Regions from separate parts of the Peribacillus sp. FSL H8-0477 genome, predicted to be linked through region 3. Evidence: riboswitches for the same ligand, from Rfam matches in the RefSeq annotation. Region 3 holds a riboswitch; each other region holds the start of a gene.

Region 1 (4,989 bases), 890 kb from region 3:
GATTGTATTTGGTAGGCAGCGCGTGTATTTTCCGTCAAGGCACTGCTGTCATAATCCGCAATACGGGTATCCGGGTTAAGAACTACATTCTCTAGAACGGCACCAAAACGAATGGCATCGAAGATTTGAGGTTCTTTCTCACGAGACAGATTGATGCATTTTGCATAGCAGCCGCCTTCAATATTGAATACGCCGTTTGAAGACCAGCCATGCTCATCATCACCAATTAATTTTCGGTTAGAGTCTGCAGATAATGTGGTCTTTCCAGTTCCTGATAGACCAAAGAATAATGCGACATCGCCTTCTCGGCCGACATTGGCTGAACAATGCATTGGAAGAATCCCTTTTTCAGGAAGAAGAAAGTTCATAACTGAAAAAATGGACTTTTTCATTTCTCCTGCGTATTCAGTACCGCCGATTAATACCGTCCTGCGTTCAAAAGAAATAATAATAAACGTTTCAGACTGTGTACCATCTACGGCTGGATCGGCTTTAAAGTTTGGTGCTGATATGACCGTAAATTCTGATAAATGATCTTGAAGGTCTTCTTCATTTGGCCGAATAAATAATTGATGGGCAAACAGATTATGCCAAGCGTATTCGTTAATGATTTGAATGGGTAATTGATGTTGTTTATCGGCACCTGCAAAGCCTTTGAAAACAAATACTTCATCTTTTTGTTTTAAATATTGCAGGACTTTATCGTATAACTTTGCGAATACTTCACTAGAAATCGGTTGGTTTACAGTCCCCCAATCAATCTTTTCATGAACCGCTTTTTCATCTACTATATATTTATCCTTAGGAGAACGTCCTGTGTATTTTCCGGTTTCAGCTTTTACAGCTCCTGTTGACGTGAGCTGCCCTTCATTGCGGCTTAATACTTTTTCCACTAATTGAGGTACAGAAAGCTGCACATGTATGTTGTTACCGGATAATAATTGGTGTAACTCATTTGAGATATCAAGCGTATTCATATAGGAGATACCTTCCTTTTTTTGAATTTATAATCAATTTATAAATAGTATAACACATTGATTTTAATAGTCTATACTATTTGTTTCGTTTCGTGTATTTACTGAGAGGAATTGGTTTGAATTCGGCAAAATTTAGTGAAAGGATCTACAGGGTATATGAGCGTATTACTCCATTTTTTCTCTGTACTATGACATAATGTGAGGATAGTGGAAATAGAAGTTTTTTTCTACTGAATGTGAAATAAGTATTGACAGAATTTGTAGAATTACGTTATGATTTTAAATTGTACGGATTCTCTTATCCCGAGATGGTGGAGGGCCAGGCCCAATGAAACCCAGCAACCTGCTAGAATGTTTGATTTTGATAAAACAATAAATTGCTTTTATCAGCAATTGTTTATTTTCAAAATCATTTTAGTGTTGGTGCTAACCTGAGCAAGGTAAAAAAACCCTTGAACGATAAGAGTGAAAGGATCAATTCGAGACAACAAACCTTTCCTCAAAAACTAGGAAGGGTTTTTATGCGTTTAATCATTCTTTTTTTACTATGAATGATTCGCATCAACCTTTCTGCTTCTATTATATAATACCAACTGGGAATGAGTTTCGTCTAACAAAATGGGAAAAGATAATGTGAATGGCTGCCATTCATTTTCTTAGCCTGAGAACATTTGAGGAGGCAAAAGAATGTCAAAGAAACGTCGTTTATTTACTTCTGAGTCTGTGACAGAAGGACATCCGGATAAAATTTGTGATCAGATTTCAGATTCAATTCTGGATGCTATCCTAGCTAAGGATGCAAATGCACGTGTTGCATGTGAAACATCTGTTACAACTGGTTTAGTTTTAGTTGCTGGTGAAATTACTACTTCTACCTATGTAGATATTCCAAGAATCGTACGTGATACAATTGCTGGTATTGGATACACACGCGCAAAATATGGTTTTGATGCTGAAACATGTGCTGTATTAAGTTCAATTGATGAACAGTCAGCAGATATTGCTGCTGGAGTCGATGAAGCTCTTGAATCTCGTGAAGGCCAAATGACTGATGATCAAATTAATGCAATTGGTGCTGGAGATCAGGGATTGATGTTTGGGTTTGCTTGTAACGAAACAGAAGAACTTATGCCGCTGCCTATTTCATTGGCTCATAAGCTTTCTCGTCGTCTGTCAGAAGTCCGTAAAAATGGAACGTTAGATTACCTTCGTCCAGATGGAAAAACTCAGGTAACAATTGAGTATGATGAAAATAACAAGCCTGTCCGTGTAGATACCATTGTTATTTCGACTCAACATAGTCCTGATGTTACATTGGAACAAATTCAACGCGATTTAAAAGAACATGTCATTAATGTGGTAGTGCCTAGCGAGTTAATTGATGCTGAAACAAAATATTTCATTAATCCAACTGGCCGTTTCGTAATTGGAGGACCACAAGGTGATGCAGGTCTGACAGGTCGGAAAATTATTGTTGATACTTACGGTGGGTATGCTCGTCATGGCGGCGGTGCATTTTCTGGTAAAGATCCGACAAAAGTGGACCGTTCAGCTGCGTATGCTGCGCGCTATGTAGCGAAGAATTTAGTGGCAGCGGGTCTGGCTGATAAAGTAGAAGTACAGCTTGCTTACGCTATTGGTGTAGCTAAGCCGGTATCAATCGCTGTTGATACATTCGGTACAGGAAAAGTGGATGAAGATATTTTAGTGGACTTAGTCAGTGCGAACTTTGATCTTCGTCCTGCTGGAATTATTAAAATGCTCGATCTTCGTAAACCGATTTATAAACAAACTGCAGCGTATGGACATTTTGGCCGTACAGATGTAGATCTTCCTTGGGAACGTACAGACAAGGCAGCTTCTTTAAAAGAACAAGCAAAAGCATAAACAAAAAAAAGAAATCTTACCTTGGTAAGATTTCTTTTTTTGCATTATCTGCTTTTCTGAATCAATACTATAACAATCAAGCTCTTAGCAGGTAAGGAATTCATATCTTATTCTAGTGGAGCAGTGTGTTTATAATATTGGCCCTTTTCGGCATATTCGTTTACGATGCGCTCCATGTCACGTTTGTCCTCTTCCGTCAGCTCCCGGATGACTTTAGCCGGTCTTCCGAAGGCCAATGTGTTAGGTGGAATCACTTTTCCTTGAGGGACTAAACTGCCGGCTCCGATAAATGCACCCTCACCGATTTCAGCTTTATCAAGAATGATTGAGCCCATTCCAACAAGTGCACCTTTCCTAACTTTACAGCTATGAAGAATAACTTGATGTCCAATAGTCACTTCATCTTCAATAATCAGTGGATTATTAGGGCTTTGGTGTAAAATACTATTATCCTGAATGTTAACTTTTTTTCCGATAATAGTTGGAGCAACATCCCCTCGAATGACGGAATTGAACCAAATGGTTGATTCAGCATCAATGGTAACATCACCTGTTATTATCGTATTCTCAGCAAGATAAACGCTTTCAGCAATTTGAGGTATTTTGTTTTTATATGGGTACACTGGCATATTTAAAACAAATCCTTTCCGAAATCGACATTTTTTATGTATTATTTGTATTATAAAGGACGAAAATCTATTTGGAAAAAAATACACCTTGAAATGATAGGGGGGACATCATATGTGGAAATGGGAGGCTGAAGGAAGCCCGAAAGCTGTAATTGTTATGGTACATGGAGCAATGGAACATCACGGCCGATATAAATGGCTGTCACAAATGTGGCGCTCTGCTGGGTATCATGTTATTATGGGGGACCTTCCAGGCCAAGGAATGACAACAAGAGCCTATCGAGGACATATTAATTCATTTGACCAGTACTTAAATGAGGTCAGGACCTGGATTGAGGAGGCATATGAATATGCCCTTCCAGTCTTCCTGCTGGGACACAGCATGGGCGGCTTGATTGCTATTAGACTTTTACAAGAAGATGAACTAGAAATAGCCGGCGTCATCCTTTCTTCACCATGTTTAGGACTGGTAACACAGCCGCCTAAGCTACTTGGCGCGGCTTCACTAGGATTAAATATCGCGTTGCCTAAATTAAGAATTGATGCGGGTCTCAAACCTGAACTTGTTACGAGAAATTTAGAAATCCAAGAAGAAGATCTAAACGATTCCTTATATGTTACGAAGGTTTCGGTTCGCTGGTATCGTGAACTGCTGGGCGCAATTAAGGAGGCCTTTGAGGATATTCCTGAATTTCAGGATGTTCCAATGCTATTAATGCAGGGCGGCGATGATAAGGTAGTTGACAAGCGCCCTGTTAGAGAATGGTTTAATTATAATCAATGCAGCGAAAAGCAATTCAAAGAATGGCACGGACTATATCATGAAATCTTTAATGAACCAGAAAGAAACGATGTATTCACATATGCGCTCAGTTTTGTCGAAACCCGCCTGAAGACGCTAGGATATGTAGTTCAATGAAAAGAAGCTGCCGGTATTTCGGCAGCTTCTTTTTAATCTATATTTTTTCTATAGCAAGGATAAATGGGGGATCGTTTACTTGATTTATAAACTGGTATTGCAAGACGTGTGCCCGATGCTGAGATAATGCGGCAGCATATTCGAGTAAATGGTCGCGTTCCTCAGCTCCTCCAGGATGACCATGGTAAATAACGAGGACGATCATTCCGCCTGGTGCCATAATATCAAGGAGCTGTTCTACACTGGAAATAGTCGTTTCAAAATGTGTAATAATTGATTTATCGCCGCCAGGAAGATAACCAAGATTAAAAATGGCAGCTTTTATTTGACCATGGTGTTTCTCGGGAATACGATAGGTCACTTGTTCATGTCCAGCAGTAAATAATGTGCATCGTTCGGTTACCTTCTCGGATGCTAGCTTTTTCTCCGTTTGATCAATCGCAGCTTGCTGAATGTCAAACCCATAAACATGCCCTTCCTCACCAACCAAATCCGCAAGAAAAACGGTATCAAATCCATTTCCGACTGTTCCATCAACGGCGATATCTCCATGAGTTAAGGAGTCTTTTAATAAACG
Region 2 (4,989 bases), 1.1 Mb from region 3:
TACTTTAGGATTGTTCGCCAGCGCTCTAGCAATGCCAACTCTTTGCTTCTGCCCGCCGCTTAACTGAGAAGGATACGCGTCTTCTCTGCCTTCGAGACCGACCAGATTAATCAATTCATTTACTCTTTTTTTCGTTTCAGTTTTCGACACACCGGCAATTTCCAGAGGAAAAGCAATATTATCAGAAACCGTTCGAGACCAGAGCAGATTAAAATGTTGAAATATCATACTGATTTCTTGTCGAGCCTTTCTGAGCTCTGTCCCTTTAATTTTAGATATTTCCCGGCCTGCCACAATAACCGAGCCATCCGTTGGTGTTTCAAGACCATTTAACATCCGAATTAACGTGCTTTTTCCTGCTCCGCTATATCCAATGATTCCGAAAATTTCACCTTGATCTATCTTCATGCTGACATTATCGACAGCTTTTATTAATCCACCTTGGGCCAAGCCTGTACGAAAGGACTTACTTATTTGTGATAATGTTATCAATAATCTCACCTCTTTATTCAATACATTCTATGAACTTAGTAAACTTCCTCTCAAGAAAAGCCTTCACATATATCGTTTCTCATTTCACGCTAAACATGTATTAGAATTTCAATTAAGAAACAAAAAAACCTTTCCGCAAGAGCAGAAAGGCAGGCTAAGAAACTAACCGTCCTCTCATCTCCCAAAGCATAACTGCTTTGTGTGAATTGGCACCTTTCCAAGGTATTCCTTGTCGGTTGCCGGGCTTCAAAGGGCACATCCCTCAGCCTCTCTTGATAAGAGTAAAACGTATATGTGATTGAAGGTTTCCCCTCGTTTAAAGTCCATAATAATTATTACAAAATAATATCATGAATAAAGAGATGGTGTCAATCAATAACATCTAGTGTCAGATGCTCTTAACTAGTTTTAATTGAAGTACTCGTAATTCCTGTTGCTTTTCCGATACCATCTTCGAGCGCCTCAATTAAATCTTCCACGTTTTCAATGCCAACCGATAGACGTACGAGATCCGCGCTGACCCCCGATTTTAGTAATTCCTTATCATTTAATTGTTGATGTGTTGTACTTGCAGGATGAATAATTAAACTCTTAGCATCGCCTACATTGGCAACATGTGACCATAGCTCGATGGAGTTAATCAATTTCGCTCCCGCATCGCGGCCGCCATTAATTCCAAAGATAACGATGGATCCTGCACCCTTTGGCAAATATTTATCAACCAGTTTTTTATCCGGATGATTTTCATTACCTGGATAGGTTACCCAGCTGACAGCGGGATGATTTTCCAAATAGGTTACAATTTCTTTTGTATTGGCTAGATGCTCCTTCATTCTCACATGAAGCGTTTCTAAACCGAGCGTAAATTGGTACGCACTTTGTGCACTCAAAGTCGGACCAAAATCACGAAGCAATTGCACACGTGCCTTTGTTATGAATGCAGCAGGACCCGCTGCTTCACTGAAAACAATCCCTCCGTAGCTCGGATCCGGTTCCGTAAAGCCAGGGAAATTGGGTGAATTCCAGTCAAAGTTTCCACCATCAACAATAATACCGCCCAATGTCGTCCCATTACCAAGCAGCCATTTAGTTGCGGAATGGATCACAATATCAGCTCCGAATTCAATTGGCCGGCATAGATAAGGTGTTGCAAAGGTATTATCAATAATCAGCGGTATACCATTTTCATGAGCAATGTCAGCAATAGCTTCAATATCTAATACTGTTAAACTTGGATTACCAATGGTTTCTCCAAAAATAGCCTTAGTTTTCGGCGTAATTGCTTTTCTAAAGTTTTCTGGATCCTCAGGTGAAACAAAGTGAACTTTTATCCCATACTTCGGCAGCGTGTTGGCAAATAAGTTGTATGTTCCTCCATAAAGGGTTGAAGCTGCTACAATTTCGTCCCCAGCTCCAGCTAAATTGAGGATGGCTAGTGAAATAGCAGCCATTCCACTTGCAACCGCAAGAGACCCAATCCCTCCTTCTAGCAGGGCAACCCTTTCCTCAAATACAGTAACAGTTGGATTATGAATCCTTGTATATATATAGCCTGCTTCCTTTAATCCAAATAAATTGGCTGCATGCTCTGTGTCTTTAAATAAATAGGCATTACTTTGATGAATAGGCAGGGAACGTGCTCCTGTTTCATCCGTCTGTAATCCCCCATGAATACTCACTGTTTCAAACCGATAACTTTTTTCTTCTGACATCGTCTCATCTCTCCCTTTAATCTTATTCTTGATATATAAGCTTTCGAAGGATTTGTAAGAACAAAAAAACTTCATCTGGTTTAAGAAGAAGTTTTTTAGGAACTCTCCTTATCTTCCAGAGCTTATACTCTGCTGGAATTAGCACCGTGTATTAAAAACATACCGGTTGCCGGGTTTCAAAGGGCCAGTCCCTCCACCTCTCTTGATAAGAACATATTTAATTATCAGATTATTATCTTGTAGGAAATATATCACGAGCATAAGAGTACGTCAATATTAAATTCAGAATTTTCCACCTTTATAACCATTTTTAAATCTCCTCATACTCAAAAGTTCTTTTGACACCTGTATAAAAGCATACTTTCCCCCTAAATACTTCGCCGATTTTACCATTACTCCTCACTAAGACCTTATTCGCTCTATTTGGTTATTCCTACCAATTGTTCATTTTCAGTTTTCAACGATTTTCAAGACAAAATATGACAAAGTTTTCTTTGATCCGTTCGCTATTATTAAACTAGCATCAGTGACCTGCATACTGTCCGACTATGCAAAGGGAGGGTAGCTGAATAAATAGAACGGACTCATTTTGTTCTTTGACATTCGAATAGGGGGAAGAAAATTTGCTAAAAAAACGCGAAAGAAAATGGCTGGCTTTATTATTTTCGATATTGCTGTTTACATCCTTGATTATTCCGACAAACTCCACCATTGCTTCGACAAGTACACTTCATACCTCTGCAAAAGATAGTCTTTTAGGAAAAGAACAAAAGAAGATTGCTCCTACAGTCCTTTCACAATTTAAAGAAAATAAAGAAGTTACCTTCCTAATTAAATTCAAAGAACAAGTGGATACCCAAAAAGTATCTGCCAAAGCTGCTGCTATAGCCAAAACACAAAAACTATCAGCTAACCAATCAAAACTACTTAAACGCTCTACTCTTGTATCCGAGCTTCGATCTACTGCATTAGAAACACAGGTAAATGTTAAAAACTATTTAGACAAACAGGAAAAAGCAGGCCAAGCAAAGAATCTTCAATCCTTTTATGTCGTCAATGCGATGGCAGTAACAGCTTCCAAAGACGTAATGGAGCAGCTTGCTGTTTACCCTGAGGTAGCTAAAATCCTGCCAAATGAAATCAGACAGTTAATTCAACCAGATAGCAAAACCAAAATCTCTAATGCAGTGAACGGCTCTACTGCTGTTAAAAGCAAAGCCGACACGTCTGCCATAGAGTGGAATATCGATAAAATCGGTACACCAGCTGTATGGGACATGGGGATCGATGGTGCAGGAACCGTGATCGCCTCAATCGATACAGGTGTTCAATGGAATCACCCTGCATTAAAAACAAAATACCGCGGGTATAATCCTGCAAACCCAAACACCGCTGACCATGAATATAATTGGTTGGACGCGGTGGGTGGACAGGCTTCGCCTTATGATGATCAAGGACACGGAACACATACGATTGGAACCATGGTTGGATCTGAAGAAAATGGAACCAATCAAATCGGTGTTGCTCCAGGCGCTAAATACATTGCTGTTAAAGCCTTTTCTGCAAGCGGTGGTTCTGATATTGATTTATTAGAAGCAGGTGAATGGGTTCTGGCACCAAAAGATGCTGCTGGAAATCCACATCCTGAAAAGGCACCTGATGTAGTAAACAATTCATGGGGCGGTGGTGCTGGTCTTGATGAATGGTACCGTCCAATGGTTCAAGCTTGGAAATCAGCTGAAATATTCCCTGAATTTTCTGCAGGAAATACAACTCTGTCTAACCCTGGTGGTGCAGGTTCTATCGCTAACCCAGCAAACTATCCAGAATCCTTTGCTACAGCAGCCACAGATCTAAACAATCAAATTGCTAGTTTTTCCTTACGAGGACCTTCACCTTATGGAGAAATCAAGCCAGATATCTCTGCTCCAGGTGTAAATATTCGTTCATCAGTTCCCGGAGGTTTGTATGAGGGCGGTTGGAATGGTACATCAATGGCTGGTCCGCACGTGGCAGCTGTAGCTGCGCTGCTTCGACAAGTTAATGCGAGTTTAACCGTTGATGAGCTTGAGGAAATTCTATTAACTACATCAACACCTTTAACAGATGCTGCATATACAACAGTACCAAATAATGCATACGGCCATGGCTTAGTAAATGCATTTGATGCTGTTTCCTCTATTGTAAGTGGACTTGGGAAAATCGAGGGCAGAGTTTCGAAAGACGGAGATGATACAGAACCAGCTGTTATCCGTCACGAAGGCCCTGAAAGCTCGTATAAACAAATGGATCTTACCTTAACTGCTGAAGTTACTGATAATATCAGTGTTTCAGAAGTCCAAGTAAAGTACCAAAAAGCAGATGAGACTTGGGCTGAAGTGAAAGCGGATCGAGTAAGCGGAGATTTCAAATCAGGCACCTACGAAGCAACGATTCCAGCTTCTGCATTAACTGCAGATTCCATTGTCTATAAATGGACAGCTACAGACTTTGGCGGATCTGTTACGACAACTGAAAATGATACTGTCGAATTAATCCCTGGAATCAGTGTCGGCTATACAGAGGATTTCGAACAAAATCCTGTAGGCTGGACTAAATTCGGGACAAATAATGACTGGGATTGGGGCGTCCCAACCAGTGGACCTGGCTCGGCTTCTTCCGGAGAGAAAGCCTATGCTACAAACCTTGCCGGAAATTATTCGAACAGCGCCAACATGAGCTTAAAAATGCCTCCAATTGATTTACCAGAAGGCTCAAGCTATTTACAATTCAAACATTGGTATGA
Region 3 (4,989 bases):
CGTAGAGTAAGTCTCGCAGGCCTTACAGGCAAGTTCGGCAGATCGTTTATTTAGTTCATAAGCAAGGCTGCCAAGATTGTATTCATCGAGCACAATATCCGTTGCCCCGAATGTATTCGTCTCAATGATATCTGCTCCTGCTTTTAGATAGGCTTCGTGAATAGATTGAATAGTATCTGGGATCGTAATGGATAAATATTCATTACACCCTTCAAATTCTTCTCCTCCAAAATCTTCTGCTGTCAAATTTTCATTTTGAATCATCGTTCCCATTGCTCCATCTAAGAGGAGAATCTTTTGAGATAGTACTTCATTTATCGTAGGTTTATTCATGTTCTTTCACCTCTGCTGGTTTCTCTTTGTCTGTTGTGCGGATATATTGTGTAAGCTGTGCCGTCATGTCGTATCGTAAAAATGGAGTGATTAAATAGATTCCTTTAAATCTCTCCATTGTTGCATCAATCAATTCCTTAGCAATAGCATTTGCTTCGATCTTCGCTTTAACTGGATCGTTTCCAGCTGAAGCCATTGCTGCTCGTACTGAATCCGGTAATTTAATTCCTGGGATTTCATTGTGAATAAATTCGGCATTCCGTGAGCTTGTCAAAGGCATAACGCCTAGAAAAATAGGTGTATCTAAGTGTTTGGTAGCTTGATAGACATCTTCAATTTGACTTGTGGAATAAATAGGCTGCGTTAAAAAGGATTGTGCTCCGCAAGCTATTTTCTTTTCAAGCCTTTGAACGGCTTTATCTAAGTATTTCACATTTGGGTTAAAAGCCGCAGCAATTTTAAAATTAGTCCGCTGTCCCAAACTTTGACCTGAGTAAGATAAACCTTCATTAAATTGTTTGATTAAGCTGATTAAATCAAATGAGGATAAATCATAGACAGATGTGGCCCCCGGAAAATCTCCAATTTTAGAAGGATCTCCAGTAATAACCAGTACTTCATTTAATCCAAGTGTCTGTAAGCCCATTAAGTGAGATTGCAGGCCAATTAGATTTCGATCTCGACAGGTAATGTGAATGAGCGGATTCATATTGAGCTCATTTTTCATCTTAATCCCAAGAGCCAAATTGCTGATTCGCGGACTTGCAAGTGAATTATCTGCCAGTGTGACCGAATCTACACCAGCATCCCGTAAACATGATGATCCCGCCATAAATGCCTCTATTCCTAGTTTCTTAGGCGGATCCAATTCGACCAAAATGGTTCGTTTTGTTTTGGCCTGCAGATGAATGGCTGGTATTTGATCCTTTTTATCGACTTCAATAATCTCAATTTGAGGGGCCTTACTAGCTTTTTCCTTTATCGGGCTCAATGTTCCCAGCGCTTTTTTTACCGCTCCGATATGCTTAGGTGTTGTCCCACAACAACCCCCGATAATTGATGCACCCTGTTCACGTAATTTCAACGCACTTGAGCCGAAATATTCTGGTACAGCCTCATAGACAAGTCGGCCATCGACGTATTCCGGAAGGCTGGCGTTCGGGTACACGGCAATGCCTGCATTTTTAGGCAGCGGTACTTCTTCTAACGAACGTATCATATGATGCGGACCTAATCGACAGTTCAATCCGACAACGTCTGCCCCCAAAGCATCTAGTCTTGAAAAGGCTTCATTGAGATGGAGACCATTTTGCAGATACCCTATCTCATGCAGCGAAACATTTGCGATAATAGGGAGCCCTGTTTCTTTTCTGGCAATCTGGAGTACGGTTTCCAGCTCCTCTAAATCGTAATAGGTCTCAAGGATTAATCCATCGGGTCCTTCCATTAATAAGCTGTACAGCTGCTCTCTAAAGCTCCGTTTTATTTCTTCTATATCCAAATCATTTTTACGAATACTCCGCAGTGCTCCAATGGTCCCAAAAACAAATGCTTGTTTGGATGCAGCTTTTTTAGCTAGTTCTACACCTTTACGGTTAATAACACTCACTTCATCTTCTAAGCCATACCGTTTTAATTTATGATAGTTGGCACCATAGGTATTAGATTGAAGAATATCAGCTCCCGCAGCGGCATAGGCACGGTGAATCGCCTCAATTTGATTAGGGTCTGTCGTATTCATTTCCTCGTAGCAATGATCGATTCCATGTGAATATAATAGTGTTCCCATTGCTCCTTCCCCAACCAAAACCCTTTTTGATAATTCTTGGCGAAAATCCATCTATGCACATCTCCTCGTTTTGTCCTTTCTAGGTTAGAAAGAATCATGTCATTTAGCATTATATGAAGAAAAATAAAAAAAGCCATCTTTAAAGAAGAAGGCTTTTTCTGAAACATTCTCCTCATCTATCAAGCACCGCTTGCTGGATTTAGCACCTTTGCCGTAGCCGGTTGCTGAAGCTTCAAAGGGCCAGTCCCTCCACTTCTCTCGATAAGATTCCTATGAAATTTTCTAGAATTCGTTTAGATAATATATCTAATTTACATGAATAATAAGAAAATTACAATAGTTTATTAACGATTATTCAGCAGCTGTTTAAAAAAACGTCAGAAGTTTAATTACTTCCCTAGAGGTAAATATATAAATAGAACCGCAGAATAGCTGGAGGTGAAAGAATGCTGGAAATTATAGCAAAGCAGTTTCGAAAACCAGAAGGATTGCTAGGGAAAATTGTCGGCAGGATTATGTCCATGGATAATCGAAAGATCAATACATGGACCCTGAATAGGCTGCAAATTAAACCTGGGGACATTATTTTAGAAATTGGATTTGGACCGGGTGCTGCAATTGAAGAAATGTTTAAGAGACAACGAAATGTACGGATTGATGGTATAGATCTCTCACATGATATGCTGAAGGCTGCTTCTACACGAAATTTGGATGCCTTAAAAAAGAAAAAACTACGTTTATTCGAAGGAGATCTTTTAGAAATTGAAGAGGATTTTTATCAGTATGACAAAGTTGTCTCGGTTAATAACTATCCATTATGGAAAGACAAACAGAATTCTCTTAAGCGAATATATCAACTGATGAAGCATAATGGCATCATTGCCATTACTGTCCAACCACGGGAGGATGACGCATCCCGAAAAAAGACATTTGCTCATGCACATGAAATCGAACAAGCATTATACCTTGCTGGATTCCGTAATATTTCAGTGAAATTCAAAAAAATAGCACCAGAACTTACTGTCTGTGTTACAGCTGTTTGTAAAAAATAGACGACTCGAAGTTGGGGATTTACACCCCAACTTTTCTATGTTTTATCCTTACTGCTCCATCCGTGCAAGTCGTTTTTTTTCGACTCTCATTTTCCAATCGTCTGCTAGTGAACCGAGCATCAGCATCCCTTCGATGTCAGTCTGATTCCCTTCATTATGAAGAAGTATTCGATTTCCCCGTTCGACTGTATAGGCTTCTTGAACTCTTTCCTTTAGGATGATGTCTGATTCACCTTCAATCGTACCTTCTTCGATCACCCTGGCAAAATACCCGGTGTACCCTGTTTCCATAGTCCTTTTCAAAAAAGTTGGGACTTCATTAAAATGTGAAATAGTCGCACAAGGAATTCTACCTTGACAGATTTCTACTATACTCGTACCTATTTGATAAATATCTCCGAAATAAACCTCAGATTCTTTCATGCCTGATACAGTTAAATTTTCTCCAAAGGCCGGCCTTTTCAGAACTTTATTGAATTCCTTCTCCCATTGAAGATAATGCTCATTTGGATAGAAACATACTGCCCGATCGACACCGCCATGATGTCTCATATTACCTACACCATCTCCGTTAAACCCTCTATAAGACAGATCGATTTTTTGAACAGCTTGTTTATCCATTCCTGTAATTAAAGATCTGCCTGACAACGTTTTAAGCTTAGGTTCACCAATATGTATCCCTTTAATTTTTCGTGTACTCATAAACCATTCCCCCTGCCTATTTAACCTCTTACCGAAAAGGATTGTCTTGAACGATCCTATTATGTTATTATAAATTTACAATATCTAGTTGACTAGCTGCAAATTCAACTAGATATTGATTATATTCATTTTCTCTGCTAATTATGAAACGAAATTTAAAGGGGGAGCATCTGCTCCCCCTTTTTTCTGCTGATTATTTAAATAATTGTGCTGCTTTAACCGCTTTTTTCCAACCGCCGTATAATTCTTCACGATTTTCTTCATCCATGCTTGGTACGAACTCCTTCTCAAGTTTCCATTGTGCAGCAATTTCGGTGGAATCCTTCCAATAGCCTGTTGCCAATCCTGCTAAATAGGCCGCTCCTAGTGCCGTCGTTTCATTGATCGCGGGGCGTTCTACTTCTACAGACAGCATATCGCTTTGGAATTGCATCAAGAAATTATTCTTGACTACTCCACCGTCTACACGCAGCTTTTTCAAATGGATTCCTGAGTCGGCTTCCATCACATCAAGCACATCCCGAGCCTGATAGGCAAGCGATTCAAGCGTTGCTCTGATAAAATGTTCCTTAGTGGTCCCTCTTGTTAGACCAAATACAGAACCTCTGACATCACTGTCCCAATAGGGAGTTCCTAAACCCACAAACGCTGGTACTACATAAACACCATCAGAAGAGGTAACTTTATAGCAATATTCTTCACTATCACTGGTATCTTTCAGCATTCGCATCCCGTCTCTCAGCCATTGTACAGCCGATCCGGCAACAAACACACTTCCCTCCAAAGCATAGGTTACTTTCCCATCTATCCCCCAAGCAATTGTGGTAAGCAGTCCATGTTTTGACTCAACCGCTTTATTGCCGGTATTCATCAGCATGAAGCAGCCTGTTCCATACGTATTTTTCCCCATTCCTGACTCGAAACAAGCTTGTCCAAACAATGCTGCTTGCTGATCACCGGCAGCTCCTGCAAGGGGAATTTGCTGTCCAAAGAAATGCGTTTCATCTGTACAGCCGTAAATCTCAGAAGATGACTTCACTTCAGGAAGCATTGATTTAGGAATATCGAGAATTTTAAGCAATTCCTCATCCCACTGAAGATCATGGATATTAA

The links. A riboswitch is a leader RNA that binds a small molecule or an ion and turns the genes downstream of it on or off. The one in region 3 is predicted to bind S-adenosylmethionine.
Region 1: it holds a riboswitch for S-adenosylmethionine, as region 3 does, so the genes downstream of both, metK (methionine adenosyltransferase) here and MHI18_RS03730 (bifunctional homocysteine S-methyltransferase/methylenetetrahydrofolate reductase) in region 3, are expected to answer to the same signal.
Region 2: it holds a riboswitch for S-adenosylmethionine, as region 3 does, so the genes downstream of both, MHI18_RS09230 (O-acetylhomoserine aminocarboxypropyltransferase/cysteine synthase family protein) here and MHI18_RS03730 (bifunctional homocysteine S-methyltransferase/methylenetetrahydrofolate reductase) in region 3, are expected to answer to the same signal.

What each region holds. Positions count from the first base shown of each region.
Region 1 is NZ_JBBODE010000001.1:1,611,878-1,616,866, reverse strand. It holds gene pckA (phosphoenolpyruvate carboxykinase (ATP)) at 1-977, opposite strand, end outside; SAM riboswitch class I at 1,273-1,443, shown strand; gene metK (methionine adenosyltransferase) at 1,665-2,864, shown strand; gene MHI18_RS08145 (gamma carbonic anhydrase) at 2,972-3,493, opposite strand; gene MHI18_RS08140 (alpha/beta hydrolase) at 3,606-4,412, shown strand; gene MHI18_RS08135 (tRNA (mnm(5)s(2)U34)-methyltransferase) at 4,450-4,989, opposite strand, start outside.
Region 2 is NZ_JBBODE010000001.1:1,803,546-1,808,534, forward strand. It holds gene MHI18_RS09225 (methionine ABC transporter ATP-binding protein) at 1-492, opposite strand, end outside; SAM riboswitch class I at 664-774, opposite strand; gene MHI18_RS09230 (O-acetylhomoserine aminocarboxypropyltransferase/cysteine synthase family protein) at 891-2,204, opposite strand; SAM riboswitch class I at 2,310-2,416, opposite strand; gene MHI18_RS09235 (S8 family serine peptidase) at 2,828-4,989, shown strand, end outside.
Region 3 is NZ_JBBODE010000001.1:724,459-729,447, forward strand. It holds gene metH (methionine synthase) at 1-333, opposite strand, end outside; gene MHI18_RS03730 (bifunctional homocysteine S-methyltransferase/methylenetetrahydrofolate reductase) at 326-2,173, opposite strand; SAM riboswitch class I at 2,292-2,390, opposite strand; gene MHI18_RS03735 (class I SAM-dependent methyltransferase) at 2,569-3,174, shown strand; gene MHI18_RS03740 (MOSC domain-containing protein) at 3,223-3,876, opposite strand; gene glpK (glycerol kinase GlpK) at 4,070-4,989, opposite strand, start outside.